Regions from separate parts of the Pseudoalteromonas sp. GutCa3 genome, predicted to be linked through region 3. Evidence: predicted binding sites of a transcription regulator. Region 3 holds the regulator's gene; each other region holds the start of a gene.
What was found. Region 3 encodes LexA, which represses DNA repair genes until DNA is damaged. Its sites were predicted from a motif close to TACTGTATNNNNATACAGTA; they were not measured.
Positions count from the first base shown of each region.

Region 1: CXF64_RS12805 (exonuclease domain-containing protein) is a predicted target of LexA. The motif match lies at 3,934-3,953, and genes of this name have one in related genera.
Region 2: uvrD (DNA helicase II) is a predicted target of LexA. The motif match lies at 5,540-5,559, and genes of this name have one in related genera.

Region 1 covers NZ_PJBK01000073.1:87,434-99,336, forward strand. Annotated here, with positions in the region: gene CXF64_RS12795 (surface lipoprotein assembly modifier) at 1-691, opposite strand, end outside; gene CXF64_RS12800 (hypothetical protein) at 758-1,624, opposite strand; gene CXF64_RS12805 (exonuclease domain-containing protein) at 1,760-3,922, opposite strand; partial or broken gene CXF64_RS20975 (protein phosphatase) at 4,052-4,231, shown strand; gene CXF64_RS12815 (DUF6445 family protein) at 4,270-4,989, opposite strand; gene CXF64_RS12820 (SapC family protein) at 4,982-5,722, opposite strand; gene CXF64_RS12825 (tryptophan halogenase family protein) at 5,761-7,317, opposite strand; gene CXF64_RS12830 (TonB-dependent receptor) at 7,389-10,682, opposite strand; gene CXF64_RS12835 (RNA polymerase sigma factor) at 11,030-11,602, shown strand; gene CXF64_RS12840 (FecR family protein) at 11,595-11,903, shown strand, end outside.
Region 2 covers NZ_PJBK01000039.1:1,052-9,846, reverse strand. Annotated here, with positions in the region: gene CXF64_RS08290 (chemotaxis protein) at 312-1,160, opposite strand; gene CXF64_RS08285 (GNAT family N-acetyltransferase) at 1,263-3,332, opposite strand; gene uvrD (DNA helicase II) at 3,310-5,475, opposite strand; gene CXF64_RS08275 (hypothetical protein) at 5,778-6,002, shown strand; gene CXF64_RS08270 (YacL family protein) at 6,119-6,487, shown strand; gene CXF64_RS08265 (dUTP diphosphatase) at 6,593-7,216, shown strand; gene yrfG (GMP/IMP nucleotidase) at 7,232-7,879, opposite strand; gene nudE (ADP compounds hydrolase NudE) at 7,941-8,513, shown strand; gene cysQ (3'(2'),5'-bisphosphate nucleotidase CysQ) at 8,506-8,795, shown strand, end outside.
Region 3 covers NZ_PJBK01000014.1:64,578-76,480, reverse strand. Annotated here, with positions in the region: gene CXF64_RS01360 (membrane protein) at 1-90, opposite strand, end outside; gene CXF64_RS01355 (hypothetical protein) at 404-784, shown strand; gene CXF64_RS01350 (PaaI family thioesterase) at 785-1,225, opposite strand; gene lexA (transcriptional repressor LexA) at 1,393-2,010, shown strand; gene coxB (cytochrome c oxidase subunit II) at 2,494-3,636, shown strand; gene ctaD (cytochrome c oxidase subunit I) at 3,636-5,228, shown strand; gene CXF64_RS01330 (cytochrome c oxidase assembly protein) at 5,228-5,758, shown strand; gene CXF64_RS01325 (cytochrome c oxidase subunit 3) at 5,794-6,669, shown strand; gene CXF64_RS21055 (DUF2909 family protein) at 6,572-6,880, opposite strand; gene CXF64_RS01315 (SURF1 family protein) at 6,895-7,635, shown strand; gene CXF64_RS01310 (transmembrane cytochrome oxidase associated protein) at 7,625-8,119, shown strand; gene CXF64_RS01305 (COX15/CtaA family protein) at 8,148-9,137, shown strand; gene cyoE (heme o synthase) at 9,150-10,079, shown strand; gene CXF64_RS01295 (SCO family protein) at 10,076-10,693, shown strand; gene CXF64_RS01290 (STAS domain-containing protein) at 10,846-11,118, shown strand; gene CXF64_RS01285 (response regulator) at 11,127-11,489, shown strand; gene CXF64_RS01280 (chemotaxis protein CheA) at 11,500-11,903, shown strand, end outside.

The DNA.
Region 1 (11,903 bases), on a different contig from region 3:
TAAATTTGTGCGTAACTTTAGTCGTAAAACCGTAGCCGTTAAAGTCGTACTGGTTGTCGTCGGCGTTTTCTTTATCGGCACTTAGCGCTGCCATTAGCATGGTTTGCCCATTATTTATAAAATGATAAAGCGCTACATCGGCACCTACGCCATCAGCATTACGTGCTTTTGCAGTAGCAAAACGTTTAGCTTTGTTTTTTATGCTCATACGTAAATACGTATGCGGGTTTAAAAAATGGCCATAGTAAGCGCTGGCTTGATTAAAATGTAAAAATGGTTCGCCATCTACATTTGCTTTTGTGCCATCGTAACGAACCCCTACCTCATGGCTATTAAAGCTGTAGCTGCCATCTAAACCATATTGATGAAGGTCTAAATCGTATTGATCAAATTCATCGTAGTCTTGCTGTTCAAACCGGTAGCTTGAAGTTAATTTAGCGCCTTTGGTTAATTGCCATTTTGCATTAACACCGGCTGCGGTTTTTATGCCGCTGTCGCTTTGCGACGAAATATCGTCAAGCTCCTGAACAGAGAGCGCTGAATTGCTTAATACCCCAACTTCTGCATCTGCATTTAGCTCAAAGCTACTTTTAAAGGGTTTATTTTGCTCAGGTGTTTTAACGTGGTTGGTTTGTGCAAGCACCGCTTGGGCACTAAAAACACACAATGTGGCGGTTATAACTGCTTTCATATTTATTCTCCAACAGGCCGAATAGGTTTCCCTATTCGGCATTTGTGCAAACACGCTTAGGGCGTATTAAAGACCTAAGTCTAAATCGTTAGTAATGTTGGTAACTACTTCACTTGCGGTGCTAAGTGCTACATCGTTACTAATTTGATCAGTGACCGCTGCACTCACCTGCCCGCTAACACTTTGCTGTACCGTACTTTGTAAACTGCTAACCGTACTATCTTGCACGCTGGCAATTAAAGATTGCTGAACACTGCTTACAACTTCATTACTGGTATTAATTGCATCACCTACTTGCAGTGCAGAGCTCACTGAGTTTGCAGCCGTATTAGTAATTGCTAATTGGTTTGTAAGCGCACTCGCTGCATCAGCTTGAGTTACTGAATCGGTAGCGCTGCCCACGTTTGAAAGTAAAGAGGCACTTGTTGGTGTATCGGTAGTATCAGGCTGAGCGGCTTGATCAGAGGTAAGTCCAAGTAATGACGACTGGCTCACTGCAGTCGTTAAATTACCCGCCGATGAGGTTAACTGCGCTGTTGCATCAAGCGCTGTATTGACTGTGGTATTGCCTGTGGTATTTAAAGACGATGCCGATGCATTTAATGCGTTATTTAAAGATGAGCTGGCAGAGGCAACTAATGAATTTGCAGGCTCTGCGGCCTCGCTGCTTTCTTGCGATGGGGTTTGTGTATTATTTGCCGTTGAATCTGTATTTTGCGAGTCATCAGCCGTTACTTGTGTATTGCTAGATGCGTTTGTATCATTGCTACCACTGGCTGTTAAACCGTTTTGTGAAAGCGCAATAGATGTAGATGTTTGTTGCTGCGCCGACGTTGACTGAGATATTTCAATATCAGCGGCGTGCACTGCACCTGTAAAAGTACACACACCGCTTAACATCATTACGCTTACAATTTTATTTAATTTAGTCATTGTTTTGTCCTCTAGTTTGTCGGATTGACATAAAGAAGACGATTTACAAAAACACTTTATTCCAAAATAAATTAAAAAATTACAATAAAACCACTTATTAACTAAATTTCAAATACTTAAAGGTAAGCTAATACCCTACGGCGTTAGCGTTTCACTGTTTTGGATCAGCAATAACAGCTCAGCAGTGGCGGTTGCGTCGGCCAATGCGCGGTGATGGCTGGTTAAATTTAAATTAAAATGCGCGCTAAGGTTACCAAGCGAATACGACTTTAAGCCTTTAAACGCTTTGCGCGATTCAACCACGGTGCACATTTTTGGCATTTTAAAAAAGTGCCCTACCATCTCGCATTCTTTTTTAATAAAGCCGTAGTCAAAATTAACGTTATGGGCTACAAAAATACTGCCTGCGAGTTTATCTAATAGCGGCTTGGCTATATCGGAAAATACAGGTGCGTTGTAAACCATACTGTCGCTAATACCGGTTAATGACGTAATAAAGCCAGGTATATGGCGCTCGGGGTTAACTAAGCTCGTCCAGGTATCAATTACTTTACCGTGCTGTACTTTAACTACGCCAATTTCGGTAATCCGGTTACCGCCTTTTAAGCCGCCCGTGGTTTCTATATCGACCACGCTGTAAACACGGTTTGGATCTACAAACCATTTAACTGCGGCAATATGTACTGTAAAGCCCACATTTTTTAAATTATCTATGGTGGTAAGTTGGTTGCGCCTAATCTTATCGCCCGGGGCTTTTACCTCTTCAAAATGTACTTGGCCATTATTAATTACCATTAAGTCGGGGTAGCCGTCTTTTAGCTGTAAATAATGTTTACTCATGGCTGTTAAATGAGTAATTAATGCCTCAAGTGGGCTGTTTAAAATGAGCGCCTCTAGTGGCTCTAATAAATTGCTGCGCCATCTAAACAAGCCGTTAGGTTGGTCAAAGTATTGCGCTGCATTTTTGCATACCAAATTAAGTAATGCTTGTGGCGTTTGACACTGTGCTAAGCGCTCATTTATCTGTGTTTGCTGCGCTTCATAAAAATTACCAAGCCTTAATACTTGCGGATAAATATCAAACTCATTGCATGGTGGATAAGGCGACTCCACAAATAACTCATGCCAAAATACTAAACCAAATAAACTTTGCCAAAGCATGTTTTCGGTATTAAATACAGCCATACCTTGGCGAGTATAATAATCGTTTACGCCCTGCTCTACTTCACCTCGGTACAGTTCATCTATTTCTAGCACGCACTGAGTATCGGCAAGCATTGCACTTAAACGCGAACGTGTTTTTTTATTAAACTTACGCATTAAAAAATCGTCAGCAAAATACAGTAAATCATCAGTAAGTGGGTTTTCGATAATGGCTTCTAATCGAGCTTTTACCCACTCTTTATTGCCAAGCCTGTATTGCTCTCTTATTTGAATTTCTTGTGCTTCGCTATCATCCGCGCACCCTTCTAGTAAGCTAAAAGCAAGTTCGCTATCAACTGCTTTTAGCTGCCTATAAAGCCTAACTAATAATTTATTTTTTAATGCAACAGCTATTGCACCATGTGCAGCTTGCACTAAAACCTGTGACGCTAAAGCAACATAGTCGCTCTCATCTGTTATATTTTTAAATGCTAACCGGTAACGGTTTAATAAATAGTTTGATTGCGCTTCGTCAAGTGTTTCAAAGCGTGACAAGCTCTCACTGTGCCCTTCGCGTGTAGCGGTTAAGCCTAAGTCTCGCATTACAAAACGATTTTGATGATTCACATCTCCACTGCTTAGTTTGCCTGCAAATAAAAACTCAAAATACTCGTAGTAATCACTGCGGTTATTAATTACATACTGGCTATAAAGTGGCGCAAGCTCTTGTGGGCATGCTTTAAAAAACTCACGCGCAATATCCACCAGCGCGCCTTTACCGGCGCTCTTTTTAAAGCTTATTTGCTCGTCGTAATTACTTAGCAACTCAACCAAAGAAGGTTTGGTTAAGTGCGCTAAAAGCTGCGAATAATGCTGCTCGTTTGGCTCAAATAAAATATCGGCTTTTTTAAGCGTATAAATAGCCTGATGCGGTGATGTTATTTCTTCATAATTAAGCGATTGCGCCTGCACCAAATAAGGCTTTCGCGAGTACACACGCGCCAACATGCACTGGCTTTGTTCATCTAGCTGGTTAATTTTACTAATAAATTCACTATGTTTAGGCTCAAGTAAATGCATACATTTACTAGTTACAAACTCAATAAGCTCTCTAAAATGCGCTAAATAGTATTTTGCTGGTAATTCTTTTTTCATAATATCGCCATAACTGTATATAAAAACAGTATCTAGTATTTATGCTTATTATTCAATCTTAAACTTGTAATCGGTAATGCTTATAGTTGCCATATCAAAATAATGTAGAGTCAATAAGCACTAAATGTAAAAAGCGACATATTACAAGCCATACAACAAAAACAAACCATTGCCATACATTGCAAAGGTGGCACCTGCGGCACAGGGTTGGTCGCTGCACTTATTTTAAATTCGACAGGTTACACATAAGAAGAGGTATACAACCTAGTACAAGGCATTCGCCCTAAAGCACTCACTATAGAGCTGTAAAAAGAGTACTTTGAGAGTTTTAGTCGGTAATAAAAAAGCTAGCGTAAAACAGCAAAGCTACTAATAGTTAAACGCCCATTAACTGGGTCGCAGGCATAACCATTAGACGCGTTTATATTACCGGAATGCAATAAGTTACTTGGGTATATAACTGCGCGATTTAGCTTTGCCTCTACTCTGTAAACTTGCTCAAACAAAGTTGTACTTCCATTTATATATTGTGGATTTTTATGAAGCTTTTGCGCCATGGCTTGTTGCTTAATAGCTTGCCTATAAAGCATAAGCCGCTCTTTTGTTATACGTTCATACCCTAAGGATTTATGCTTATAAAATGAAGTGCCACCATGAGTTTCATCACATAAAAAGTGCACCATAGCAAGTTGATTCATATTAGGTGTATCAAAATGAGGGAGCATTTGTATTGGCCTGAGCTTATCAGGCTCAGTGCATGCAATTGAAAAAGCAGAAAGAATTACATCAAACTCGCTTTTATCCGCCATATCAAAGTGCGAATTAATAATTGGCGCAAGCGCTTTTAACCGCTCGATATAACTAAGCGGTGCTGCTTTTCTTACTCCTGGGTAAAAATCACTTTCTTGTGCGCAAAACGATTCTCTAGCACTTTGAGAAAACACAGCAAAATTAATAAGCGCATCTACATTATTTACAAAATCATCAATAACAATAATTGGGGTTTTCTCTTCCCCTACAGTATGTATGTGTAACGCCGTATTTTCGTTTAGTTTAAAATCAATCATCGGCTAAATTAAGCACTGCATTTTTACGCTCTATCAATGGGTATATTTGGCCAAGTGAGGTTATAACAGTATAAATAGCGGGTAATAAAGCGCTTTGATGTAAAAGCGTAATTTGATCACTATTAAGTTGTGCGAGTCTTTCTTGGTTAATAGTGTATAGGCCGTTTAACTTTGTTTTTTGACTGTTCTGAAACGTTACCTCAAGCGATAATGGCTGCAGTAGATCATGCTGTAACAAGGTATCAATTAACTTTTTATTGTCTATTTCGCCCTGTAGTAAATGCCCTAAACACTGCTTTATTTGTTTGAAATAGCTACTTTCTTCTGCGCTTTGGGTATAAATTGGTTCTAAATTATTCTGGCTTTGCGCTCGATTATTAACGACTGCTGGGCTATTTAAATTAATACACACAGGGTATTGAGTTTGCTGCGCATGAGTATCACCAACAAAAAATGGCTGACGCTGTAATTGAAGCGGTAAATACACGCCCTGCCACTGCGAGTTCTGATAAAACAAGTTCTCATGTTGCTCAAAGCCTAATAAAGCATTGAGTGTAAACTCCCCTGTTTCTGAGTTTTTTGCAAAAACTATAGGCTGCTGAACGGCAATTTGATTAAGTTCCGCCATAACAACAGGGATCATATTAATGTTTTCAGCGTGTGATTGTGCTTTTTGTGTATCTATTTTTATATGCTGATGAGCACTTTGCTCTAATGCGACTAAATTTTCCATGTGTGTCTCTTTATTGTTTTTATGTGTAAATTTTTAAGCTAAATAGTGCTAAAGCCATGATTCTTAATTTTATTTAACAATTCTCGGTTACTAGGTAAGTTAGTGACTGCTTGGTTTATCATGCTTTTATTTTTATCAAACTGACTTTTAGCAAAAACAGTGTCTTTAAGCATATAGGCAGTTGTGCTGTAGTCACTTTTAAAGCCCATACCATATAAAACATATTGATAACTCGCCGCTGGAAACACCTCATTGTTACTTGTAAAGTCGTGGTCAGCAGGGGCGCGGTATTGCCATAATTTCATTAGATCTTGTAGGCTTTGAGGAATCGTTTTTGGGTCTCTGTTATCGCTCCAAAATGCGTTATCGTCACGGGTTGATAAAATATAGTGTAACTTTAAAAAGTCGATTATTTTTTCCCACCTATAACTAAACGTCTCATTAAAGCGCTTGGCGGTAATATCCATAATATCGCGGGTGTGGGGGAGTTGTTCGCTGATCATCTGCGCTGACATTTCTACTAATACCAATGCAGAAGCTTCAAGCGGTTCCAAAAAGCCAGCCGAAAGCCCAACTGCAACACAGTTGTTCTGCCAAAAGTGTGAGCGATGGCCACTTTTAATAGGGATTTTTCTGATGGTGAGTGAATCGATTTTATCGCCCACGTACTCTTTGAGTTTTTCTCTTGCTTGGGCTTCAGTACTATATTTACTGGAATACACATAACCAACACCACGACGGTGTTGCAAGCCTATATCCCAAATCCAACCAGCTTCTTGCGCAGTTGAAATTGTGTGAGACGCAATGCTCTCATCTTCATCCTCATAAGGGACTTGCACTGCTAAGGCGGTATCAATAAACAGCACGTCATCGCAGGGCTTAAAGGGAACCTTGTAATGCTCGCCTAATAACAATGATGAAAAGCCGGTGCAATCGACAAATAAATCACCGCTAATTTCACCTTGTTGTTTTGTGGTAACGCTTGCAATATCGCCATTTTTAGCACTATTGACCTGCGTTACATCGGCTAAAATATGTTTAACGCCAAGCTGCTGCGTACAGTGTTTTTGTAAAAAAACAGCAAATTTTACAGAGTCTAAATGGTAGGCATAATTGGCTATAGCAGCATATTCTGGTGTACAAATTGTTTTAGGGGCAAGCCCTTGCTCACAAATAGCTTCTTGGTAACACACTGCGTTTGAAAAAGACGTTGACTCTGCTGTGTTATTTAACCAATGCCCTGCCATATCGGTTTTTGAAAAGCCCTGCGGCAGAACTAATGGATGATAGTAAAAATCATCATCGCTGCCATCCACCCATTTGGCAAATTTTGCTCCTTGCTTAAAGCTTGCTTCACACTCGCGTATAAAATCGGTTTCGCTAATACCAAGCGCTATTAATGTACTGCGCATAGTGGGCCACGTGCCTTCGCCAACACCTATAATTGGTATATTTGGAGATTCAACTAGCACAACGTTAAGACCATCGGGCGTATTACTCTTATGATGTGCCGCTAATCGACCTGCTGTTAGCCAGCCTGCTATACCACCACCAATGACAACCACTGTTTTTATTTTTTTATTTTTCTGGTTCATACTTGTTACCTATAAAGGCATATTTAAAAAGTGGCTACTACTAAATGTAAAAGCCACTTTTATTATTTAAGTTAGAAACTTCCACGAACACCTAACGCAAAACGTCGCCCGCTATCTTCAACCATTAGTAATTGATTAGAAAAGCGACCACGTTTGTGTACGTATTCTTCGGTTAAGTTTATACCTTCAAAGAACACCGATACATTTTCGGTAATATCATAGCTTCCACTGGCATCGAGTTGTGCATAGTCTTCCACTATAGTGACACCATCACCATTTAACTGCGTAAGCGACTGTACAAAACTATCACGCCAGTTATAGGCTAAACGCGCCTGAAATGGGCCATTCTCATAAAAGCCAACCACATTATAAGAGTCGCTTAAGCCTGTTAATGCAAATACTTGAGTTATATCTGCAGGATCTAGTTCTGCATCGCTGTCTACAAATGTCGCATTAACCATAAAACCAAAGCCACTATCAAAACTATGCTGTAGAGCCAGCTCCCAGCCGTCAACAATTGCCGACTCGCTATTATTTGGTAACGTATTGGTAAACACGGCTGTAGAGTCGGCAGCATCAGAGTTATCTACATCATTGCCTGTAGAAGGGTCTGTAAGTAACCCACCACCAGCAAGCTCGAACGTTAAGTCTTCAGTGGTGTTTATAATGAAGTTAGCAACGTTTTTTCTAAAGTAACCAGCTGATAAGTAACTTGCGTCGGCGTAGTACCACTCTAGTGATAAATCTAAGTTATCGGAGGTAAATGGTTCAAGTGCAGGATTACCTGAGCTTGATGTTAAGTTGCCACCTTGGCGAGTAGTTTCGATAACAGTCACTGGCGACATACTATCGAGCGTTGGGCGCGTTATCGTTTGTGATACGGCAGCACGGGCTATCAAATCGTCATTAATTTCAAGCTTTACACTAAAGTTAGGCAAAATAGCTTCGTAATCTGAGCTTGATGAAATATTTTTTACTGCACCAAAGTTAGCCAACATCTCGGTTTTATCTAAAATAGTTAGCGCGCTAACTGGCTCATCTGTGCCTTTTACTTTTACATCGGTACTTTCGTATCTAAAACCAGCAGATGCATATAACGGCATGCCAGCTAGCTCGGCCTCAAAGTCAAATTCAGTGTAAAATGAAAATGTATCTTCTGTTATTTCAAACGATTTATTGCGTTTAACTGCATCAAAACTAATAGGCTGACCATTCGCCGCAGCTATTTGCTCAAGGTACGCAAAGTTTGCCTCTCCATCATGTGCAAGCCATGACGTTGGCATACGACCGCTGCCGCTCACATCACCTAAAAAGTCATCTCCTGCGTCAAATACAAATTGCGCTAAGCCATCCATACTTGGGTCATCTGGGTAACCACAAAAGGTACAGTGAATACCTACGCCTTCGTTGTCCCAACGATCAAGGTTTTTAGTTTCAGTTGAATACATGGCACCAAATTTAACCGCGATTAACCCCGATGTACCTTCGTTATTCCATACACTATCCCAACGAAATTGATCAACAGTATCTTCAACAGCCCAACCACGGCGGAGCATTACATGTGCTCGGCTATTTGCTGTATCTAAATGATTAGACACTCCATCAGGCGTTACCCCTGGATCGTAAGCCACACCATTCAGTTCTTGTTGGCCACTATAAATATTAGGGTTAGCTGAGGAAAATTCACTGGCGTAAGGCAAAATGCCACCGTCTACTTCAAAGCGCACTCGGTTAGCATAGCCAATCAACGATAGCTGATCGCCACCGCCATTATTAGCCTCACGCTCGGCTTTTGAGTGGCTCAAATCAAACTTCATATTTAAGTTATCGTTTACATGCCAATCAAAATTAAGACCAAGTGCACTTGAATTTGTTAGACGGTCAAACTTTTTAGCGTGCATATCGGTGGCAAGACCAACTTCTTGGTATAAATCAACTACAGTGCCATTTTCGTCAACAGTTGGCCCCGCTGCATCACCAAAGCCTTCTAAGTTTGGTGCTGTAAACCAGTGCCCGTATGAAGTTGTATCGGCCTCTACATCAAAATCGGAGTAAAGTGCGTCAGCAGTAATCACTAAATCATCTGATGGCGCATACTGAATAACTAAGTTGGCATTAGTGCGTGTGCGTGTTTCTGTAGTAACTTTGTGATCATAATTGCGTGGCGAAAATATATTACCACTGTAAGCTTGCCCACTTTGAGTTTGCGGGTTTGAAACACCGACGTTTTCGAGCCATCCATCTACTTGAGCTTGGTTTAAGCGTGTTTCGCGCTCTTGGCGAGAAACGGCAAACAACAAACCCAGTGTGTCATCATTAAATGTATTACTAATTAACCCTGAAATTTCTGGTGTGGTTTCTTCGCTATTTTCATCGTAAATACCTTTAACACTACCCGCTATTTTAAAGCCACTAATCGCAAATGGACGCGCCGTATTAACGTTTACTGTTGAGCCAATACCACCAGATTGCATAGTGGCCGTTGAGGTTTTAAATACATCTAGGCTTTTAACCAATTCTGATGCAATGGTATCAAAGCTAAATGCACGGCTTTGATTCTCTGATGCCATTTGGCGTCCGTTTACTAGTACAGTATTAAACTGCGGGCCAAAACCACGCACCGTAATAAGCTGCCCTTCGCCGCCTGAACGGTCTATTGAAACCCCAGTAATACGTTGCAAAGACTCGGCTAAATTTGTGTCAGGAAATTTACCAATATCTTCTGCTGAAATGGAGTCAACCACGCCACCGGCTTCTCTTTTTGCATCCATGGCTCGACCAAGCGAGCCTCTAATTCCGCGTACTTCTATTATTTCTGGATCTTGTACTGCTGTTTCTGCAACTGCAGGAAGGGTTGCCATTGTGCTTAATACAGCTAGTACAGCACTCGACACGCCATTTTTTTTATAGTTAGCCATGTTGTCAGTTCTCTCGAAGCTAGGGTCTATTAAAATAGAAATTTGCCCATCTTCGCTAACTTGCATTTGCAAGCCGGTACTGTCGAGTAAAATCTGTAATGCATTTATTATTGAATACTCGCCAGTAATAGTATTTGTTTGTAACTGTTGAATTTTATCCAACGGAAAAAGCAAAGTAATATCGGCTTGCTCGGCAAAGTTTATTAGCGATAAATCGGCCCTTTGTCGAGGAATGTTAAACATTGCTTTTTCGTCCACCGAGCTCGCTTTCACCTCTGTGGTGACTAAGCTAAAAACAAGCACATATAGCGGTAAACAAAGTGGCAAATGTATACATTCCATGCGTATAGTTTTTGGCCATACACAGAATGAAGACGAGTGACTTTTTATTTTCCTCCATAAATATTTTTTATTTTTTTCAAATAATTTATTTTTTTGACTAGCCATACTTATTATTACTAAACCTTTATTATTTTTTGGTGTGCAAAAAAAATGTTGTGGGGTTTCAACTAAAAAAGTTAAATATATTTTTATATTAATTAATTGGTTATATGAACACGTATAATTATAGAGCTAGCCTATACGTGTTAATAATTTGAAAAACTGTAGTACACTTGGTATTCAAATTACAAGCTTTTAACAACAAGGATTGATAGTGCCTGCAATTTTACAAATAGAAAAACAATTTATTTTAAAATTGAGTAGCGGATTTTTTATTACCAATCGTCTTAAGCTGTAATGGCAAAACAATAACAACAATTGCCAAAACCACACACACACGAGACACACACTCAATGACAAAAGACACACTATTTTATAAGGCTTATCTGGCCTCGCGCAAAGGTCTCTCAAATGTAGTGGCACGCATAGTACCTCCACATGAAATTGAAGACATTGTGCAAGAAACTTACGTGCGAATTTGTCAAATAAAAAACACTGAAAACATTAGCTCACCAAAATCTTTTATTTATAAAACGGCGCGTAACCTAGCGCTCGATTATCAAAAGCAAGCCAATATACGACTAGTCGATAGTATCGACAACATGGAAGCATTAGAGCAACTCTTAGCAGAACATCAGAAAGACGAAATGTACGAAAATGCGCTAACCGATTGCGAATTTTCAAATTTTTGTGAAGCTGTCAGGCTTTTGCCTGTTCAATGCCGTAAAGTGTTTGTATTAAAAAAAGTGTATGGTTATTCGCAGCGAGAAATTGCTGCTCAATTAAACCTTAGTGAAAGTACCGTGGAAAAACATATAGCAACCGGCGTAAAACGTTGTACGCAGTTTATGCGTCAATCTGAAAAAAGTGTGTATGGCAAACCGAACTCTTCTTCACAAAAAAGTGCTGGAGGTAGTCATGAGTAATGTCCACCATATAAGCGAACGAAATAATAAGGCCGTCGAAGACGCACGCCTTGATTGTGCTAGTGAATGGCTTGCCAAGCTCGATAGAGGTTTAACTAAACCCGAAAAAGACGCATTGCAGCTATGGTTAGCTCAGTCATATAAAAACGTCGAAGTATTGCTTGAAGTTGCACACCTATGGGACAAGATGGGTGAACTTAGCCGCTTATCTGATCTATTCCCGCAATCACAATCTAGACAAAAACGCCTCCCTGTGTGGTTAGGTGCAACGGCCGCTTCTGTTTTATTGGCTGTTGCACTT
Region 2 (8,795 bases), on a different contig from region 3:
GGATTTGATAAATAGCCAAGAGTCCATGCCGAACTCAGTAATGAAACCAAAGCTTCGACCGATGATAGTGTAGCATTTCACTGTGGCTCTCCACCGCTGTGGGCACTACGACATCCTACTGCGTAGCGCACCGACTTCACATTGTAGAAAGCCCGCATCTAAAAATTCGGGCTCTTTACGTCTGCAGAAAAGTAGAATATGAGTAACTAACATTACGCACTCGATTTCTCTCCAATTTATCTAAATGTACAAGTCGAGCTGAATAGCTCATTACTTCAGTACTAAAGTTTATAACCGAATCTAAAGACTATTTAAAATAGTCCGTAAGCTTGAGTTTCTTCACTTTCAGATTCTTCTAGTTGTGTTGGTTTAAATATTACGCTTGGATCAATTAATACACTGTGCTTTTGTGAAAGCTTGATTAATCCTCGCATCATATTTTTAGTTTGTGGGTCTAGATCAAAACCAACCTCAGTGAGCTTATCTAGTGGTTTAATGTCTTCTTTTTTATAGTCGATATTATCTTCGACTTTATCTACCAATAACCCTACGTGTGGGTTTAAGCCGTCTTTAGTGGTAAAAACAATAATAGGTTTATAGTCTAAGGTTATTTGCTCTTTAGCTGATTCGAATAAACGCTCTAGCTGAATTAGGTTACTACGCTTAATTTTTTCGAGCAGAGCTGATACTTGTTTATAATCGCTTTGATTATGAGCTGATATAGCTTCTTTTATCGTTTTTAGCAATGATTGGAAAGGTTCGTTAAGTCGAGACATTGTTAGTTTTAAGTCTTCATTATCGGTGTTGAACTCTTTGTAAAACATAACAAAATCTTGTAGTTCTGCATCATTGCTTGAAATAGAAGCCGAGCTATTTAGCAAGTTACTTTGAAGGGTATTGAACCAGCTTAATAGTTTTTCTTGCCATGTTCTTAGTTGTTTTAGTACATGCGCATTACTTTGTTCGGTTGAGATATTATTTAAAATAATACCTAAATCAAACACAGGCGTTGGTATATCCATATAATCTTTAACACCAATAAAGCTTTTATTATTGTTGGGTAAAGTTGTTAGATTATTGTCAAAGCGCTCTGTTAATAAAATATCGAGTATTTTAAGTGAAATTGTTTTGCAGCCCACTTTAAAGTTTATTAATTCCATGCCTTTATCTTAATTTATCTGTTAATGCTTTAAGGATAGAACAAATTAAATAAATAGCTTAAAGATGGATAAGATTTAATAGAGATAGGTAACTAGGAGTTATTAGATGGCACTAGTGAGGTTTTTTATGGCACGTTTAAATTGATTCTCAAGCTGCTTTTTTCCTAATAAACCTAAGTGTTGAATCACTTTTTCATTACATTCATTTTGAAGCACTAACTTTATTAAAAGTTGTTTATCAGACTCTGTTAATTGAGACATACAAGAAGGAGACTGATTCACTACCTGGCAAAGAGTCGCAGAGATATTAAATTGAGTGAAGTTACTGTTTACGAGCAAGGCTAATCGTTCGCGAGTCTCGGGGCTTACTAACTCATCGCTAAATCCTTCAATTAAAATACTTACAAGTTGCCAATCCAGTGTTTTAAAGTGTGTTAAAAGAGCATAAAAAAAGTCGTTTTTAAACTGCTTTTTCAAAGGTTGGATAATTGCACTTTTGTTGCTTAAGCATTTAACCACAAGCGCTGAATGTTCAGCTGTGCTTTTATCGCGTTGATAACCCAGTTTTACGGTATCAAACCCTTGTTTTTGCCAAAAGTTAAGTAGCTGCGCTGTTGCACCAAAGCTTGCACCAAACCAACTACATTGGCTTTTTACTTGCGACTCGCAATAGCTAAGTAGCTTTTTACCAAAACCCATATTGTGAGAACTAGGATCAATCGCTATTCGTACAACGCGAGCGCTCAACTGTGTTAAGTAGTCATTATTAAAACTAAGTTGTGAGAGGGTTTGAGCCATTAAATGACCCTGTGGGCGGCGCTCTCCGCTTATAACCTGTAGAGCAAGTTCTTCACTTAAACCACCTTCTATTGCGATTAAACATACACCAACTAATTGATTGTTAATTTTGCAGATGAATATTCGTTGCGATGGTGCGTCTAGTAGTTGGCGTAAATCGTTTACACTACTTTGATAGTGAGCCAATGCAAGCAGGGCAATAACTTGTTGCAGTAAAGGCTCATTGTTTACAAGGGATTGCTGAGTTATTTCGCTATGAACTGGCTGCTCTAATTGATCACTACTTAACTCTTTATATTGTGCATCGAGTGCAAGCAAGGTGCGAATGTGCTTCTCGAGGGGATCGTGTTTAGCAAAACGCAGTGGCTCATCAAGCGTTACAACTTTAGAGGCTTTATAGTGCGCTTTTATATAGTTACTAAAGCGAATGGTATAACCCCTACCATTGCCCTCATACCCAACCAGTGTACTTGCAAATACTATACGAGGGTAATGAGCTAGCATTTTTAGCAATAACGGAACAGGGATCGCGGCGGCTTCATCAATGAGTAATAAATCGCACTCAGGTAATGCATTTAATAACGCGTCAGGTGCAACGTAGTGCAAGTTGGCGAGCTGTTTATGTTCAGCGTTGTATTGAAGGCTCAACTCGTTGGCTAAATGTTTAAAGCTACTATGGGTCGCTTTAAACTGAGTGCTGCAAATAATTACTTTTTTATCAGTCAATTTTGCGGCAGCTAAGCCAAGTGCTGCCGACTTGCCTCTACCTCTATCAGCATTAATGAGTAAAGGTCTGTTGGCACGGCCATTAGCTACTTTTACTATTTGTTCAACGCAGTTTTGCTGTGGTAGATAATCAATTTTATTATCCGTAACAGAGCTGACGAGATTACTAATACAGCCATTTTGTTCACCAAAATGAAAAGCGGGTAATCGCTTAATAATAGTCGCGAAACGTTGATTAAATAAACTGTAGTCAATACTCTGACCGTGTGATTGCACTGTACTTAATGCTGGATCTTGCCAAGAGGCTAAATCATCTAGTTCAGGCAGTAATAAAAACAGTATACCGCCTGCTTTAACGGTGCCGGTAAGTGCTGCAAGTTTATCAGGGTGTAAACCACTAAAACCATCGTAAACAGCATGAGCAAATTCTTGCCCTAAAATTTGGTGAGTGCGAGTAGGCCAGTACGAATTTTTAATCGCGCACTGCTTGGATACAACAAGTGTATTGTTTTCATCTATTAATGAGTTAAGTAATTCATAACACCAAGCAGGGCTGCCCGTAATCAACACTAGCTGACGATGATACGCGTCAGCTAGTTGTTGTTTTAACTCATTTAGGTGAGCTTTATACAGCTTGTAATCGTGCATAGGCCGTTACTAACCATTTACTGCCAAGGTCGTCAAAGTTAACTTGTACGCGAGATTGCGCGCCACTGCCTTCGTAATTAAGTACGGTACCAACACCAAACTTAGCATGCAAAACTCGTTGCCCTAAGTTAAAGCCACTGTCTTCAAATGCGGCATGGCTAACTGATGCGCTAAAACGCCCGGCGGCCGGTGGGCGAGAAACCTGTGTTTTAATACGGATTTCTTCTACGCAGTCCTCAGGTATTTCGCGTAAAAAGCGTGATGGGCTATGGTATTTTTCTTGCCCGTATAAACGGCGACTCTCAGCATGGCTAATGTATAACTTATCCATTGCTCGTGTCATGCCTACATAACAAAGGCGGCGCTCTTCTTCTAAGCGGCCAGACTCTTCGTTACTTTGCTGAGAAGGGAACATGCCTTCTTCTACGCCCACCATAAACACTAACGGAAACTCTAATCCTTTAGCTGAGTGAAGCGTCATCATTTGTACGGCATCTTCGTGCTCTTCTGCCTGCCCTTCACCTGACTCAAGAGATGTATGTGCTAAAAAGCCTTGTAAAGGCGAGCTGTATTCTTCGTCTTCAGGAAGTTCGTACTGGTCACATGCGCTAATTAGCTCTTCTAAGTTTTCTACGCGAGCACGGCCTTTTTCACCTTTTTCAGCTTGGTACATTGCCATCAAGCCTGAGGTTTGAATTGTGTACTTGGCTTGCTCATGCAAAGTTAGATCGCTAATTTTATCTTCTATTTGTTCGACTAGTTCTACAAACTTACTTACTGCACCAGAGGCACGACCAGATAAGTGCTGTTGTTCTACAATTGCTTTTGCGGCATACCAAAGCGGTAACGATTCTGCTCGTGCACAATCTCGTATATGGCTCAATGTCTTATCACCAATACCGCGTGCTGGCGTATTAATTACACGCTCAAACGCGGCATCGTCTTGACGATTACCTACTAGGCGTAAATACGAAAGCGCATCTTTAATTTCTTGTCGTTCGAAGAATCGCATACCACCATAAATACGGTATTTTAAGCCTTCTTGTAGCATGGCTTCCTCAAGTACACGAGATTGCGCGTTACTACGGTATAAAATTGCGGCATCTTGCAGGGCATTACCTGCATTTAACCAACTTCGTAGTTTGCTACTTACAAAGCGCGCTTCGTCTAATTCATTAAATGCTGCATAAATAGAGATTGGTTCGCCATCGTTACCGTCGGTCCATAAGCTTTTACCCATACGTTCTGAGTTATTTTGAATTAATGCGTTGGACGCTTTCAAAATAGTCGCGGTTGAACGGTAGTTTTGTTCAAGGCGAATTGTTTCTGCGCTGAAGTCAGTTAAAAAACGTTTAATGTTTTCGATTTTAGCACCACGCCAACCATAAATGCTTTGGTCATCGTCGCCTACAATCATAATGCTGTTAGTATCGCCAGCAAGTAATTTTAACCAAGCATATTGAATGGTATTTGTATCTTGGAACTCGTCTACGAGCATATGCGCAAAGCGTTGCTGATAATGACGCAGTAACGTAGGGTTATTTTTTAACACTTCGTAGCTGCGTAGTAATATTTCAGCAAAATCAACTAGGCCCGCTCTATCACAGGCCTCTTGATAGGCGGCATAAACACGCAGCATCATTTGCTCATTAATATCGTATGCTTGAATATCTTTAGGGCGAAGTGCTTCATCTTTTTTGGCGCTTATGTACCAGCCAAATTGCTTAGCGGGCCATTTTTTATCATCAATATTCATCGATTTTAATAAGCGCTTGATCATCCGAAGCTGATCGTCAGAGTCTAAAATTTGAAAGGCTTCAGGTAAGTTAGCTTCACGGTGATGAGCACGTAAAATACGATGCGATAAACCATGGAAAGTACCAATCCACATACCACCTACAGGGGCTTTTAGTGTTTCTTCAACGCGGCCACGCATTTCTTTAGCGGCTTTATTAGTAAAGGTAACTGCAAAAATACTGTAAGCGGAGGCTTGCTCAACTTGCATAAGCCACGCAATACGATGAACTAACACTCGTGTTTTACCAGACCCAGCACCTGCTAATACCAGCATGTTTTGTAGTGGGGCTGCAACGGCATCGCGTTGTTTGTCATTTAAGCCATCGAGTAATTGTGAAACGTCCATCGTTACGCCTTTTTAATCAATATTGTGGGCAGTATAACAGGTGTTTTTGTTAGGCTAAATAAAATACTGTTTTTATAAACAGCTATTTATAAAATAGCGTTCAAAACGAGTAACTTGCTAATTAACTAAGCGAATAAAAAGCGTAAACGCATAACAAAAATTGCTAATTTGACCTAAAGTTAGCAAAATATACTAACTCTCTAAATCTAGGCTAATTTAACTATTTGATTTGTAAGCTTTAATAAATTGGCATAGAGTGTGTAAGTAAATAATTATAAAATCAAATAAATACAGAGGTTAGTATGGCAGATCAAGGTTCTGGCGGTAACGTAATCGCAGCATTATGTAATATATTTTTTCCTGGCTTAGGGCAGTTAGTGCAAGGGCGTATTTTAGCGGCTATATTTTTTGCACTCGCTATTATAATAAGTTACGCACTAATTTATGTGCTTGTAGGCTTTGTACTTGTGCCTATTATTTACTTATGGTCGATTATTGACGCAGCGCGTTATAGATCGCGAAGTTAACGGCTTTAAAGTTGAGTAAAATAGCGCCCTTGTGGCGCTATTTTACTTTATATGTCCTGTGGTTTGCGGGCGTTTACGTATATAATTACGCAATTAAAGATTTACAGGCAAACCCTATGGAATATCAATTTATTCGCGACCCTATTAGTGGGCTACGTATTAAAATAAGCAGTGAACACGCTATTATTGGTCGCTGGCTAAACGAAGAAATAGGCAAAGACAAAGTGGCCATGGTGCAAGCGCTTATTGCATCGGTGAGTTCAAGCTATGAGCCGCTAACGCTAAAAGGCCAAGAAATAGATTTAATATTAACCAAAGACGAAGCACTATTTGAAGCCCATGCGCTTCATCAAGACAGCGAAGACCTAATAGCGTATCAAGATGACGATTTAGCGCTTGAAGAAAATGGTTTAAGTAGTGGTTGTGGCTTTGAAGATTTCATTGATTTAATTGATTCATGGCATGAGTTTACGACGTCACGATAAACATAATTAGCACACTAATAAAAATATACAGCAATGCACAATCAGCATTTTATCTGTATTATTACAGCAACGAAAATTACGCCAACCAAAACGACAGGAGTTGATATGTCTGCCAATTTAAACAAGCTAGTAGTGATGCTAGAAATGCAAAACGCCATGAATACTAAAGTACATGAGCAATGGTTTACTCAAGGGTTTGAATGGTACCGTGCTATTTGGGTTGAGTGTGCTGAAATGCTAGATCATCATGGTTGGAAATGGTGGAAAAAACAAACACCAGATACTGAACAAGTTATTTTAGAGTTGGTTGATATTTTTCATTTTGGTCTATCGCTTAGAATTGACGGCGAAACTAGCTACGAAGACTTAGCAAAGCAACTTGAAACTGAGCTTAGTAATGCTCAACAAGCTGATGACTTTAAACAAACACTAGAAATATTAGCGGCGTCTGCTGTTGCTGATAAAACGTTTAATGCAGGTGCCTTTGCCGGCTGTATGGCGCAAATGGGTATGGATATTGATGATTTATATCGCGGCTACGTAGGTAAAAATACGTTAAACTTTTTCCGCCAAGATCACGGTTACAAAGATGGTAGCTATATTAAAGAATGGAACGGGCAAGAAGATAACGAGCATTTAGTTGAAGTAGTTAAAAGCCTTGATACAGAACATGCAGATTTTGCAAAGTTAGTATATCAAGGGCTAGAAGCGCGTTACCCAAAAATCTAGCCCACGTAAACTGAGTTAGATAATCTTACGATAGTCGGTAACACTTAGGTAATCGGCTATCTCGTTATGTGGTTGTTGGCTATCAGGGTTAGCAACTGCAAGTAAGTGCTCAATGCCGTATTCTCGCGCGGCATTTAATACCGGCACACTGTCATCTACAAATAAAGTACGGCTTTTATTAAAGCCTAAGTCATCTTGCACTTTATGCCACAAACTTTGTTGCTCTTTACTTACTCCATATTCATGAGTCGACACTACGCCATCTAGGTAGTTATCAATCGCTGTATTCTCAAATTTAAGCATGACACTCTCAGGGTGGGCGTTGGTAAGTAAAATTAACTCTTTGCCTGCTTTTTTAAGCTCAGTTAAAAAATGAGGTACGTCTTCGCGCATTTTAATTAAATGCTGAGACTCTCGTTTAAGCTCCATTATAGGCAAGCTTAATTGCTGCTCCCAATAATCTAAACAATACCACTGTATTTGACCACTCACAGCTTGATAGCGTTTTAAAATATCTGCTTTAGCTGCATCTAGGCTAATACCTCTTGCTAATGCGTGTTGTTGAGGAATAACGTTAAGCCAAAAATGACTGTCGTAATGTAAATCGAGTAATGTTCCATCCATGTCGAGCAAAACGGTATCGATTTTTGACCAATTTAACATAGGAATTTCAACTTATAAGGTTTATTATTGAACTAACTGCCATGATAGCAAATTAACGCCAATGACACAGAAAAAGCACCCAACACCACCACAAATCCTCAGTAACAATGTTGTCGCTAAAAGCCGCTTGTTTACTGTGGAGTCTTTAGAGCTAAAGTTTTCTAATAACGAAGAGCGCCAGTATGAGCGAATTCGCGGCGGTGGCCGGGGAGCAGTGATGATTGTTCCGTTAAGTGCAGACAACGAATTACTACTTGTACGTGAATACTGTGCGGGAACAAACGATTACCAGTTAGGTTTTCCTAAAGGCTTAATTGATCCGGGTGAAACGCCAGAGCAAGCTGCTAACAGAGAGCTTAAAGAAGAAATTGGCTTTGGTGCTGAGTATTTTAAACCATTAAGAACAGTAACAATGGCGCCGAGTTACTTTAATGCCACTATGCATATTTTATTTGCTAAGCAATTATACCCACAAACCCTTATTGGCGACGAACCAGAGCCGCTTGTTGTTGTTAAGTGGCCATTAACTCAGTGGCAGTCATTATTAGACCAAGAAGATTTTACCGAAGCACGCAGTGTTGCAGCTTTGCTATTATTAGATAAGTATTTAGCGTCTGGAGCTGCCGATGAATAAATTAATCGAACCGTGTATTGAATTAGCTGAGCGTGCTGGCGATGCAATTATGGCCATTTATAAAAAAGGTGATATTGGCCAACAAGAGAAATCAGATAATACGCCTGTTACCAAAGCTGATTTAGCAGCAAATGACGTACTGGTTGCTGGATTAAAAGTCTTAGCACCCGATATTCCGATTATGTCGGAAGAAACACCTATACCAGCACTCGCCGACAGACAGGATTGGCAGCGTTATTGGTTACTCGATCCGATGGATGGCACAGGCGAGTTTATTTTAGA
Region 3 (11,903 bases):
GCCTAATAGCCAAGCTAAAATTTGTAATGTGAGCAAATAACCGAGCCATTTATGTAACTTGCGAGCATACTTAAATATTTTTTTATTCATGTTTTAGTCTTATTATTTTTAGAGGCTAGTTTATTACATTAATGGGATTAGTTACTGCGACATTTTGTCGCAGTTTAAACTATAGCTTACTGTAATCATTTAAAAATAAAAAAGATTACACTTAAATTGCTAACATGACTTATTTGTTTAATTGAGCTGAGTGTTTGATATCCAGCTAGCTTTAAACGCTAAAAAATACTTAAAAGCTGCGAAATATCTATATAAAGTGGTTAATAGAGCATAGTTGATTTGGTATAACGGTAAAACTACGTTAAAGTTTGCAATGAAATTATTAGAGGATAAATACGAAACGATGTCGGAAATTCAATTTTTAAATGTAGATCTTGAGCTTGAATCAAAGCAAGATATTAGTTTGCTAGTGGCAGACTTGAAAAAAGTCGCGACGATTTTACATTATGACAAAGACGAATACCGTCAATTAGCGCGTATTGAAGCAACAGGTGTAGTAAACACGCCTGACAAAGCAATAAACCATATATGTGAGCTTATTGAATCGTGTTCGCGTAACGCGCTAAAGCAATGGTTAAGCTGTTCACGTAGAACGTTTGATATTGGTTTTGAATCGGGCACTTCCCCTAAGTGCTTTAATCAAGCCTTAGATGCAGATACATTACTACGTATATCTGCGATTGGTGCGGGTATGGAAATTACAATTTACCCAATCGAAAAGTAACTATCTTCGCTCTACGACTGCTGCGGTCATTTTTGATACGCAGCACAGCTCATTGCGGCTATTTGTAATTTTTATTTCCCACACTGAACTACGTTTGCCAATATGAAACGCTCTTGCCGTTGCTGTTAAAGTGCCGTTGCGAGATGCTTTTAAATGACTTGCGCTAATTTCCTGCCCCACGCAGTAAAATTTTGTAAAATCGACAACAAAGTTAGCTGCATAGCTGGCAACTGTTTCGGCAAGTACAACGTTAGCACCGCCGTGAACCATTCCCATTGGGTTATGATGCTCAGGAATTGCCGGCATAGTGGCTACTAAGTAATCATCACCAATTTCAGTGACTTCTATTCCCATGGTTTTCATTAATGTTCCTTGGCCATCAATGCCTTGTTCTAACTGCTTACACAGCTCTAAAGTGATGGGCTGGTACCAAATACTCATAATGACTCCTTTGCTTTTTTAATCATTTATAAATCTAGCTTTAGTTATATCCCTAAAATGTACACAAGTGAAATTACTTTGGCTATTTTAAGGCTTAATTTAAATTTGCGATTTTTATTTAACTGTATATACTCACAGTTAAATGTACTGTATGGAAAACCAGTTGTATGCGACCATTAACGAACCGCCAAGCTCAAATACTCGAACTAATTAAAGTTTTTATTAAAGACACTGGTATGCCTCCTACACGTGCTGAAATAGCGCAAACATTAGGTTTTAAAAGTGCCAATGCTGCTGAAGAACATTTAAAAGCACTTGCTAAAAAAGGCGCAATTAAAATGAAACCAGGTGCAAGCCGTGGTATTCAGTTAATTGAAGAAGAAGAGCCAGAACAATTAGGTTTACCGCTTATAGGGCGTGTTGCTGCTGGTTCACCTATTTTGGCGCAAGAGCACGTTGAAAGTCACTGCAAAATAGATCCATTAATGTTTAAACCGGCTGCAGATTTTTTACTACGCGTTAACGGTATGAGCATGAAAGATATTGGTATTATGGATGGTGATTTACTTGCTGTACATCGTACTCAAACCGCTGAAAACGGGCAAGTTGTTGTTGCCCGCCTAGATGAAGACGTAACTGTAAAACGTCTTGAGAAAGCGGGTCGTAAAGTATTACTTCATGCTGAAAACGACGATTTTGAATCTATTGAAGTAGATCTTGAGAATGAGTCTTTTAATATTGAAGGCTTAGCCGTTGGCGTTATAAGAAACGCTGATTGGATGTGACTTTAAAAATAGCTTTTAAACAAGCAGTTTTATAAATGCGTACTAATTAGTACGCATTTTTTGTTTTAAATTCGCACTAAAAATAGGGCATAAATAGCTCACTGACAATTTAAGCTGTAAACTTTTTTGCACTTATATTTCCCCCCTTCGAATGCGTTAAACCCCTTTGTTTTGCTCATATTTTAAACTTCCTGTTGCCTAGTTGATTACTGATTTTTTATTAATTACTCAATATCACCTGATTGTTTTTTATACTAAAACTTGCTTGTTGTTCATTTTTTAGCTAATTATTAATGTGCTGAGCTAATAATAACTCACAGCTTTTTAGTTTTGAGAACACACAATATACACAAACACGTTGTTGGCGCAGCAAAACCAATCAATATTAAATGAGATTGACTAAAAAAATAAAAATAACGAATTGGCGTTTAAGCCGTATGCCTCTTCGCTTTGCATTCGCAATAGCATCAAAGGAGCCGTCACATGGGTAAACTGACCTCTACCTTGTGGCTTATATTATGTGTTTTTTCGCACCCAGTTTTGGCTAACAGCCAATACAATATGCGCAAAGGCGTAACCGATATAAGCAATAATGTATATCAGCTGCACATGACCATATTTATAATATGTTGTGTGATTGGGGTGATAGTGTTCGCAATTATGTTTTGGGCACTTATTCATCACCGCAAATCTAAAGGGGCTGTACCTGCCCAATTTCACGAAAGCACTAAAGTAGAAATACTTTGGACTGCAATCCCGTTTGTTATTTTAATTGCTATGGCAGTACCAGCCACTAAAACCCTAATTGCAATGGAAGATGCCAGCAAAGCTGATCTCACTATTAAAATTACAGGCTCGCAATGGAAATGGCATTATGAATATATGGGTGAAGATGTAGAGTTCTACTCTATTTTATCTACCCCGCAAGATGAAATAGCGAATCTTGCAGATAAAAATCCTAACTACTTACTTGAGGTTGATAAACCTCTCGTACTGCCAATAAATCAAAAAGTACGATTTTTAATGACTTCTGACGATGTTATTCACTCTTGGTGGGTACCTGATTTTGCAGTTAAAAAAGATGCGAATCCCGGCTTTATAAACGAAACATGGACGAACATAAACGAAGAAGGTACTTACCGAGGCCAATGTGCTGAGTTGTGTGGTAAAGATCATGGCTTTATGCCCGTTGTGGTGGTCGCTAAATCTGAGGCTGATTTTAAAACGTGGCTTGCAGATGCAAAGCAAGCTAAACAAAAAGCAGCATTAGCAGATGCCGCATTACTTGATAAAACCCTCCCGAAAGAAGAATTAATGACTTTAGGCGAACAAGTATATATGGCCAATTGTGCTGCATGTCATCAGCCTACTGGCATGGGGTTACCGGGTGTATTTCCTGCACTTAAAGGCAGCCCGATAGTGCTTGGCGATATAAAAGATCACATTGATGTAGTTATCCATGGGCGACCAGGTACGGCAATGCAAGCATTTGCCAAACAGTTATCTATAAAGCAATTAGCAGCGGTTATTACTTATAAACGTAATGCGTGGGGTAATGATACGGGTGATGTTATTCAACCGAGTCAAATACAGGCAGCACTTGATGCCAAAGTGGAGGCGAACTAATGAGTAGCATAGTAGAACAACCTAACGCCAATGAAGCTCATCATGCTCATCACCCAGCTAAAGGTTTTAAACGCTGGCTTTACACAACTAATCATAAAGATATAGGTAGTTTATATTTAATTTTTTCGCTGACCATGTTCTTAATTGGTGGTGGAATGGCCATGGTGATCAGAGCTGAATTATTTCAACCAGGTTTACAGTTGGTCGATCCTCACTTTTTTAATCAAATGACCACCGTGCATGGTTTAATTATGGTGTTTGGTGCGGTTATGCCGGCCTTTACAGGCCTTGCTAACTGGATGATACCACTCATGATTGGCGCGCCAGATATGGCATTGCCAAGAATGAATAACTGGAGCTTTTGGATTTTACCGTTTGCGTTTTTAATCCTATTGGCATCGTTATTTATGCCTGGTGGGGGTCCTGCATTTGGTTGGACTTTTTATGCACCACTGTCTACAACATACAGTAATGATAATACTGCATTGTTTGTATTTGCCGTACATATTATGGGGATTAGCTCAATAATGGGCGCAATCAATGTGATTGTAACCATAGTGAACTTACGTGCCCCTGGCATGACATGGATGAAGTTGCCCTTATTTGTATGGACGTGGTTAATTACTGCCTTTTTATTAATAGCGGTAATGCCAGTGCTTGCAGGCGCTGTCACTATGGTACTTACCGATAAGTATTTTGCGACCAGCTTTTTTGATGCCGCAGGCGGTGGCGACCCGGTGATGTTCCAACACATTTTTTGGTTTTTTGGCCATCCCGAAGTATACATAATGATTCTTCCTGCCTTTGGCATTATATCTACAATAGTACCTACCTTTTCTCGTAAAAAACTTTTTGGCTATGCCTCAATGGTATACGCCACATCCTCCATAGCACTATTGAGCTTTATTGTATGGGCTCATCATATGTTTACCACTGGGATGCCGGTCGCTGGCGAGTTGTTTTTTATGTACGCGACCATGCTTATATCGGTACCTACAGGAGTAAAAGTATTTAATTGGGTTGCCACAATGTGGAAAGGCTCAATAACTTTTGAAGTGCCAATGCTTTTTAGTATTGCGTTTATTGTGCTGTTTACCTTAGGTGGCTTTTCGGGGTTGATGCTGGCAATTACACCTGCTGACTTTCAGTACCACGATACTTATTTTGTAGTGGCGCATTTTCATTATGTATTAGTAACAGGGGCTGTATTTTCGATAATGGCGGGGGCCTATTACTGGCTGCCCAAGTGGACGGGCAATATGTTTAATATCACGCTAGCTAAATGGCATTTTTGGCTATCGCTGGTGAGTGTGAACGTACTGTTTTTTCCTATGCATTTTGTAGGGCTTGCCGGTATGCCGCGTCGAATTCCCGATTATGCACTTCAATTTGCCGACTTTAACGCAATCATAAGTATTGGTGGATTTGCCTTTGGTTTATCGCAATTGTTGTTTGTAGCTGTGGTAATTAAATGCGCGCGTGGCGGTGATAAAGTGCCTGCAAAAGTATGGGAAGGGGCAGAAGGGCTTGAGTGGGAAGTTGACTCTCCAGCGCCATATCATACTTTTTCTACGCCGCCGGTAATTAAGTAATGACACACGCACCGCTACTCAAACGTTTGGTACTTATTTGCATAGGCATGTTTGCCTTTGCCTTTGCTTTAGTACCTTTGTATGACGTGTTTTGTGATGTAACAGGGCTTAATGGAAAACCTTCGCTTGAGCAAGCAGAGCAAAGTACACAAATAGTACAAAACCGAGAAGTCGGCGTTAGCTTTACTACTCACGCACAAAGTGGTGCACCGTTTGAAGTTAAATCAAAAGAATACAGTGTAGTGGTAAAACCCGGTGCAATGCGTGAAGTAATGTTTAGTGCTAAAAATAACAGCAATCTAGATAAAGTAATGCAGGCTGTACCATCAGTCTCGCCAGGTAGAGCGGCAAAGTATTTACATAAAATAGCTTGTTTTTGCTTTGATCAGCAACCTCTAAAAGCAGGGGAAGAACTTGAATTTAAATTACTTTTTTATGTTGATACCGCACTGCCAAGCGACATTGAAGAATTAACTTTATCTTATACCGTATTTGATATTAGTGAACAGCTGGTGGTAAGTAATAACTAGCTTTTTAAACTAGTGTGAAACTAGGAGTAAATAAAATGAATCAAGAATATGAGCATTATTACGTACCTGAGCAAAGCCCATGGCCTATTGTAGGTGCTGTTGCATTGTTTTTTATTGCAGTAGGGGCAGGCTTGACTGTTATGAGTGTAGGTAAAGAAGGTGGTAGCGGGGTTTATCTGCTTTATGCCGGTATTGTTGTACTTGTTTATATGTTGTTTAGCTGGTTTAAAAATGTAATTAGTGAGTCGGACCAAGGTTTGTACTCAGCACAAATGGATCGCTCTTTTAGACAAGGTATGAGCTGGTTTATTTTTTCTGAAGTTATGTTTTTTATGGCCTTTTTTGGTGCGCTTTTTTATGCACGCGTATTGTCGGTACCTTGGCTTGGAGGCGCAGGCAATAATGCAATGACTAACGAGGTTTTATGGCCTACTTTTGAAGCCGTTTGGCCGCTAGTTTCAACACCTGCTGGCGAAACTACTCAAGCTATGGGCTGGCAAGGCTTACCGCTTATAAATACCTTAATACTGCTTACTTCCTCAGTGACTTTACATTTTGCCCACGTAGCGATGGAAAACAATAAACGCACTCCACTTAAAGTTTTTTTAGGCGCTACTATTTTATTGGGCGTTTGCTTTTTAGGGCTGCAAGTTGAGGAGTACATGCATGCATATAATGACCTTAATCTAACGCTAGATGCGGGCATTTACGGTAATACGTTCTTTTTATTGACTGGTTTTCATGGCATGCATGTAACGCTAGGAACCGTACTTTTATTTGTAATATTTTTACGGATATTAAAAGGGCACTTTACTAAAGATAAGCACTTTGCTTTTCAAGCAGCTGCTTGGTATTGGCACTTTGTTGATGTGGTGTGGCTGTGTTTGTTTGTATTTGTATATGTGCTGTAGCGTTTATTGGCGAATTATTTGCTTTAATAAAACCAAGTTTAAGCGCTGCAATAACAACAACTAAAACAACGACCGAAAACAATACGCGACGACCTAAAAAGTGAGACATAGGTCGTCCCCCTGTTTTCCCTGACACCATAATAAACAATGCTCTAAATAAGTTAAAAAGTATAAATATTAACAACAGTACGATAATAATTTTAATAATCACTGAGTTGACCCTTTATGCAGTTAGTTTTATGGCACAAACAAAAGCTTAGTTCACTAATCACACTTTGTATGGTTGTGGTTGTTGTACTTGTGTGTGTGCGATTAGGATTTTGGCAGTTGGAGCGAGGTGAGCAAAAACAGCAGCAACTAACCGCTATTGCTAAGCAACAGAATCGGGGTGTGATGAGTTGGTCTCAATTACTTAACCTGCCTGATAGCTGGAACAAAACAGGTGTATTGGTTGAGTTAAAAGGGCGGTTTGTACAAAGCCAATATTGGCTTTTAGATAATCAAGTTTATAACGGGCAAGTAGGGTACGATTTACTTGCTTTACTAAAGCCAGACAGCGAAGAAAAAGTGATTTTAGTTAATTTAGGATGGGTAAAAGCGCCTATATCTAGAGATACACTGCCAAAGGTTACTCTGCCTACAGGTGTTTTTATTCTTAAAGCGCAAATAAAAGAAAATAACTTAAGTAGCTTTACGCTTGAAGATAAAACTACAAATAATGACTTACCTACAAGAATCCAATCTATCGACTTGAATATGCTGAGCACTCAAAGCCAGCAATCATTAATTAATTTTATGGCTTACAGACAAGGTACTGGTGATGAGATTGCAACACCTCATTATGAGGCAGTTGTTATGAGCCCTCAAAAGCATAATGCCTACGCTGTGCAATGGTTTTTAATTGCTGTTGCATGTGCTGTTGTGGCTATTTTTGCGAGTAAAAAAAGGACACTTAATGAAAAATAATCCCCTTGTGTTGTTTGTGGGCTGCTGCGCTATCCCATTAATTTTGGCATATGGCGCATTAAAGTTTGATTGGTTGCCTACTGCAATTACTAATAATGGCGAGTTTTTAAGCCAAGAAATAAAACTTAAAAATTGGCCGCAAAATAATCCCAAGCAATGGACTATCGCACTTAATTATTCAAACGAATGTAACACCCCATGCCGCGAACAGCTCAATGCACTTAATAATTTATATGTGGCACTTGGTAAAAACCAAGGCAAGGTTGATATGGCTGTAATGGGAAGTCCCGACAATAAAAACCTACCATGGAAAATTATTACCGAGCAACAGAGTTTAAATCCTGCAAGTTTGTATTTAATTGATCATATGGGGTTAGTGGTACTTGAATATCCCTTTAAGGTCGAGCCACAAGAAAACCGTTTAGTACAAAAAGGGTTATTAAAAGATCTAAAAAAATTACTTAACTATTCTCGTTCTAGCTAACTAAGTTGAGCTTAAGTTGGAGTATCTGATGTATAAAAATTATAAAAACTTAGTATTAATAACAGGATTACTCGCTTTGATTGTAGTTGCTTTAGGTGCGTACACCCGCTTAAGTGATGCAGGTTTAGGGTGCCCCGATTGGCCTGGTTGTTATGGCTTTTTAACGGTACCTAAGCATGAGGCTGACATAGCCTTAGCAACTCAAAGCTACCCCGATATGATGTTCGAAACCGCAAAAGCGTGGAAAGAAATGATTCATCGCTACTTTGCAGGTGCTTTAGGCTTACTTATTTTAGGTTTATTTGTGTTGGCTTTTTTAAAACGCCAATATCCAACTACGCCAGTTAAATTGCCTTTGGCTTTACTTCTACTAGTGGTGTTTCAGGCTGCCCTTGGTATGTGGACAGTAACCATGAACCTTCAGCCGCTTATTGTAATGGGCCACTTATTAGGTGGCTTTAGTATTTTGTCACTTATAACGCTTTTATATTTACGGCTAACCGCAAAACCTATTATGGGTGGCGATAGCGGCGCAAAACGCTATTTCGGTTTAAGTTTAGTAGCGCTCAGTGTATTAATTATCCAAATTGCACTTGGTGGTTGGCTGGCTGCAAATTACGCCGCTCCACATTGTAGTGGTTTGCCATTGTGTAATTACGCACAACCGTTTTCATTGAGTAGCGTATTTCAATTACCACTTGAGCACAGTAATTATGAGTTTGGTGTGTTATCGCAGCAAGCGCGTATGTCTATTCATTTATTACATCGCATTTGGGCACTCGTTACTTGCATTGTTCTGGCGTTAATTATGTGGAAAATATACAGCCAAGCGTACTCTAAAAAAATTAAAAATTGCGTTGTGAGTGTATTACTTGTTCTGCTTTGCCAAATTAGCTTAGGACTTATTTTAGTACATTGGCATATTCCGTTGGGAGTTGCACTGGCGCATAACTTGATGGCAGCCATACTGTTATTAAGCATGGTTAGGTTGTGTTATTACCTAAAATCACGCACATAAAGGGGAAATATGATGGCACTTATAATTGATAAAAAAATACTGCTACCCGTTAATACTCAATCGCTAATTTCGCGTACACATAGTTTGCTGCAAGACTACTTAGCAATTAGTAAATTTAAAGTGGTAGCTATGCTGGTGCTAACAGCTTGGGTTGGTTTAGCGCTGGCTCCCGATGTAGGGCGCGGTATGGTCGTACAGTTTATTAGCTTGTTAGGTATAGGGCTACTTTCTGCTGCTGCAGCGGTTATTAATCATGTGGTTGATAGCGAGATAGACTCAAAAATGGCGCGGACTCGTCATCGCCCTGTGGCTAAAGGGCGTTTAAGTAAAACACATGCGCTTAGTTTTGCAGCTGTTATTGGGGTTGCTGGTTTTATTATGCTGATGGTGTGGGCTAATACCTTAACCGCTATATTAACGTTATTTGCATTGGTAGGTTATGCATTTGTTTATACATCATTTTTAAAGCGTGCAACGCCGCAAAATATTGTTATAGGTGGGTTGGCTGGCGCAATGCCTCCATTATTAGGTTGGGTGTCAGAAACAAACCAAATGGCAGCAGCCCCTTGGTTACTCGTAATGATAATATTTACCTGGACCCCACCACACTTTTGGGCGCTGGCTATAGCGCGAAAAAGTGATTATGAACGCGCTAAAATCCCTATGTTACCAGTAACCCATGGTATCGATTTTTGTAAAACGTGCGTCGTTGCTTACTCTGTTTTACTCGCTGTTGTTTGCGTATTACCTTATTTAATCGGTATGTCTGGATTAATCTATTTGATAGGTGCATGTGTATTAAATGCCGTGTTTATATATAAGGCGGTCAATTTAAAAATTGCTGGAAATGATGAGACTGCAATGGACTTATTTCGTTTTTCGATTATTCATTTAATGGTACTCTTTGTAATCTTATTTATAGATAAATGGCTCCCTTTATGAAGCAGTTATGGCTTGGATTAATCGTTGTTTTAGTTTTGTTTTTATCGGCATGTTCAAACGAAAATAGTCCGCCAGATGTAGATGCATTAGTTTACGAAAATGCAAAGCCACTGTCTGATTTTACGCTAAACGATCAGCGCGGTGAATTAGTGACTAAGCAACAATTTGTAGGACAGTGGAATTTAGTATTTTTAGGCTACACAAGCTGCCCAGATATTTGTCCATTAACACTTGCTAAGTTAAATGCTGTTTATAAAAACTTACAAGCAGATTATCCGCTACAAGTTTGGTTTTTATCGGTTGATCCAAAACGCGATACACCAGCTAAACGAAAGCAATATATAGATTACTTTAACCCTGATTTTTTAGCTGTATCAGGGGAACATAAACACCTTTTTCCTGTTGTTCGAGAGCTTGGTTTAATTTACGCCATTAGCGATAGTAGTGAATCAGAATATGCTGTTGATCATAGTGCCTCGGTCGCTATGGTTGATCAAAATGGAGCCGTTAGAGCTATTTTTAAACCAGAATTTAAACAAGGTAGTGTGCCATTAATTAATGCGACGACTTTAACTGAAGAGTTTAAAAAAATAGCTGATTACTATAAAAACTAGTTTTTTACTTTTTACCAATTTTAAAGGAGCTTTAGGCTCCTTTTTTTGTATTTTAACGACAGGTTAAATTTAATTAAGCATTTTATGGCAATTTTAATAACTAGGGCTAAGCTTTTGTTATGAATTGAATTGACAGGGAATGCACTTACTAAATGCTAAAACTTCCGAGCGAACTTGCTATTACGCAAGTTGAAACACTACATCAAGACTTACTACACGAACTCAATAGCAACGATGATATCTGTCTTGATATTAACGATGTGATTTCTGCTGATACTGCCTCAATTCAACTTTTATGCGCCTTACAAAAACACCTACTTACTATACAGCACAAAATAATATGGGTAGGCAGTAGCGAGGCCTTAACGCATACAATTAATAAACTTGGCTTAAGCCAATACTTAACAACCGAAAGTAAAAGTTAGGGGTATATATGAAAAGAATTTTAGCGGTTGATGATTCAGCATCGATGCGTCAAATGGTGAGCTTTACATTAAAAACTGCCGGGTTTGATGTAACCGAAGCTAAGGATGGCAGTGAAGCTCTCGCTATTGCCAAGCAACAAGACTTTGATGCCGTGATCTCAGATGTAAACATGCCAATAATGGATGGAATTACATTAATACGAGAGCTGCGTACTTTACCTAGTTATAAATTTACACCACTACTGATGCTTACTACAGAGTCGGGCTTAGAAAAAAAGATAGAGGGTAAAGCTGCTGGTGCAACAGGTTGGATTGTAAAACCATTTAATCCCGATCAGCTACTAGCGGTAATTAAAAAAGTTATTCGCTAAGGAGCGCAGTGTGAGTATAGATTTAAGTCAATTTTTTGAAGTTTTCTTTGAAGAGAGTTTTGAAGGCCTAGATACCATGGAGGCTGAGTTATTAAACTTAGTGCCAGGTGAGGAAGATTTAGAAACTATCAACACTATTTTTAGAGCTGCTCACTCAATAAAAGGAGGCAGTGGCACTTTTGGTTTTAGCTCCGTTGCTGACTTTACTCATGTACTTGAAACACTACTGGATCAAATTCGCCAAGGTGAACGAGAGCTTAGTACCGAGCATGTCAATTTATTACTCAAAGCTGTGGATTGCTTGCGCGCTTTACTTGCTGCACTTCAAGGTGAGCAAGAGCCAGATTTAACCGAGGCAGATTCGTTAAAAGTACAATTTGAACATGTACTTGGAATGAAAAACGAAACACAAGG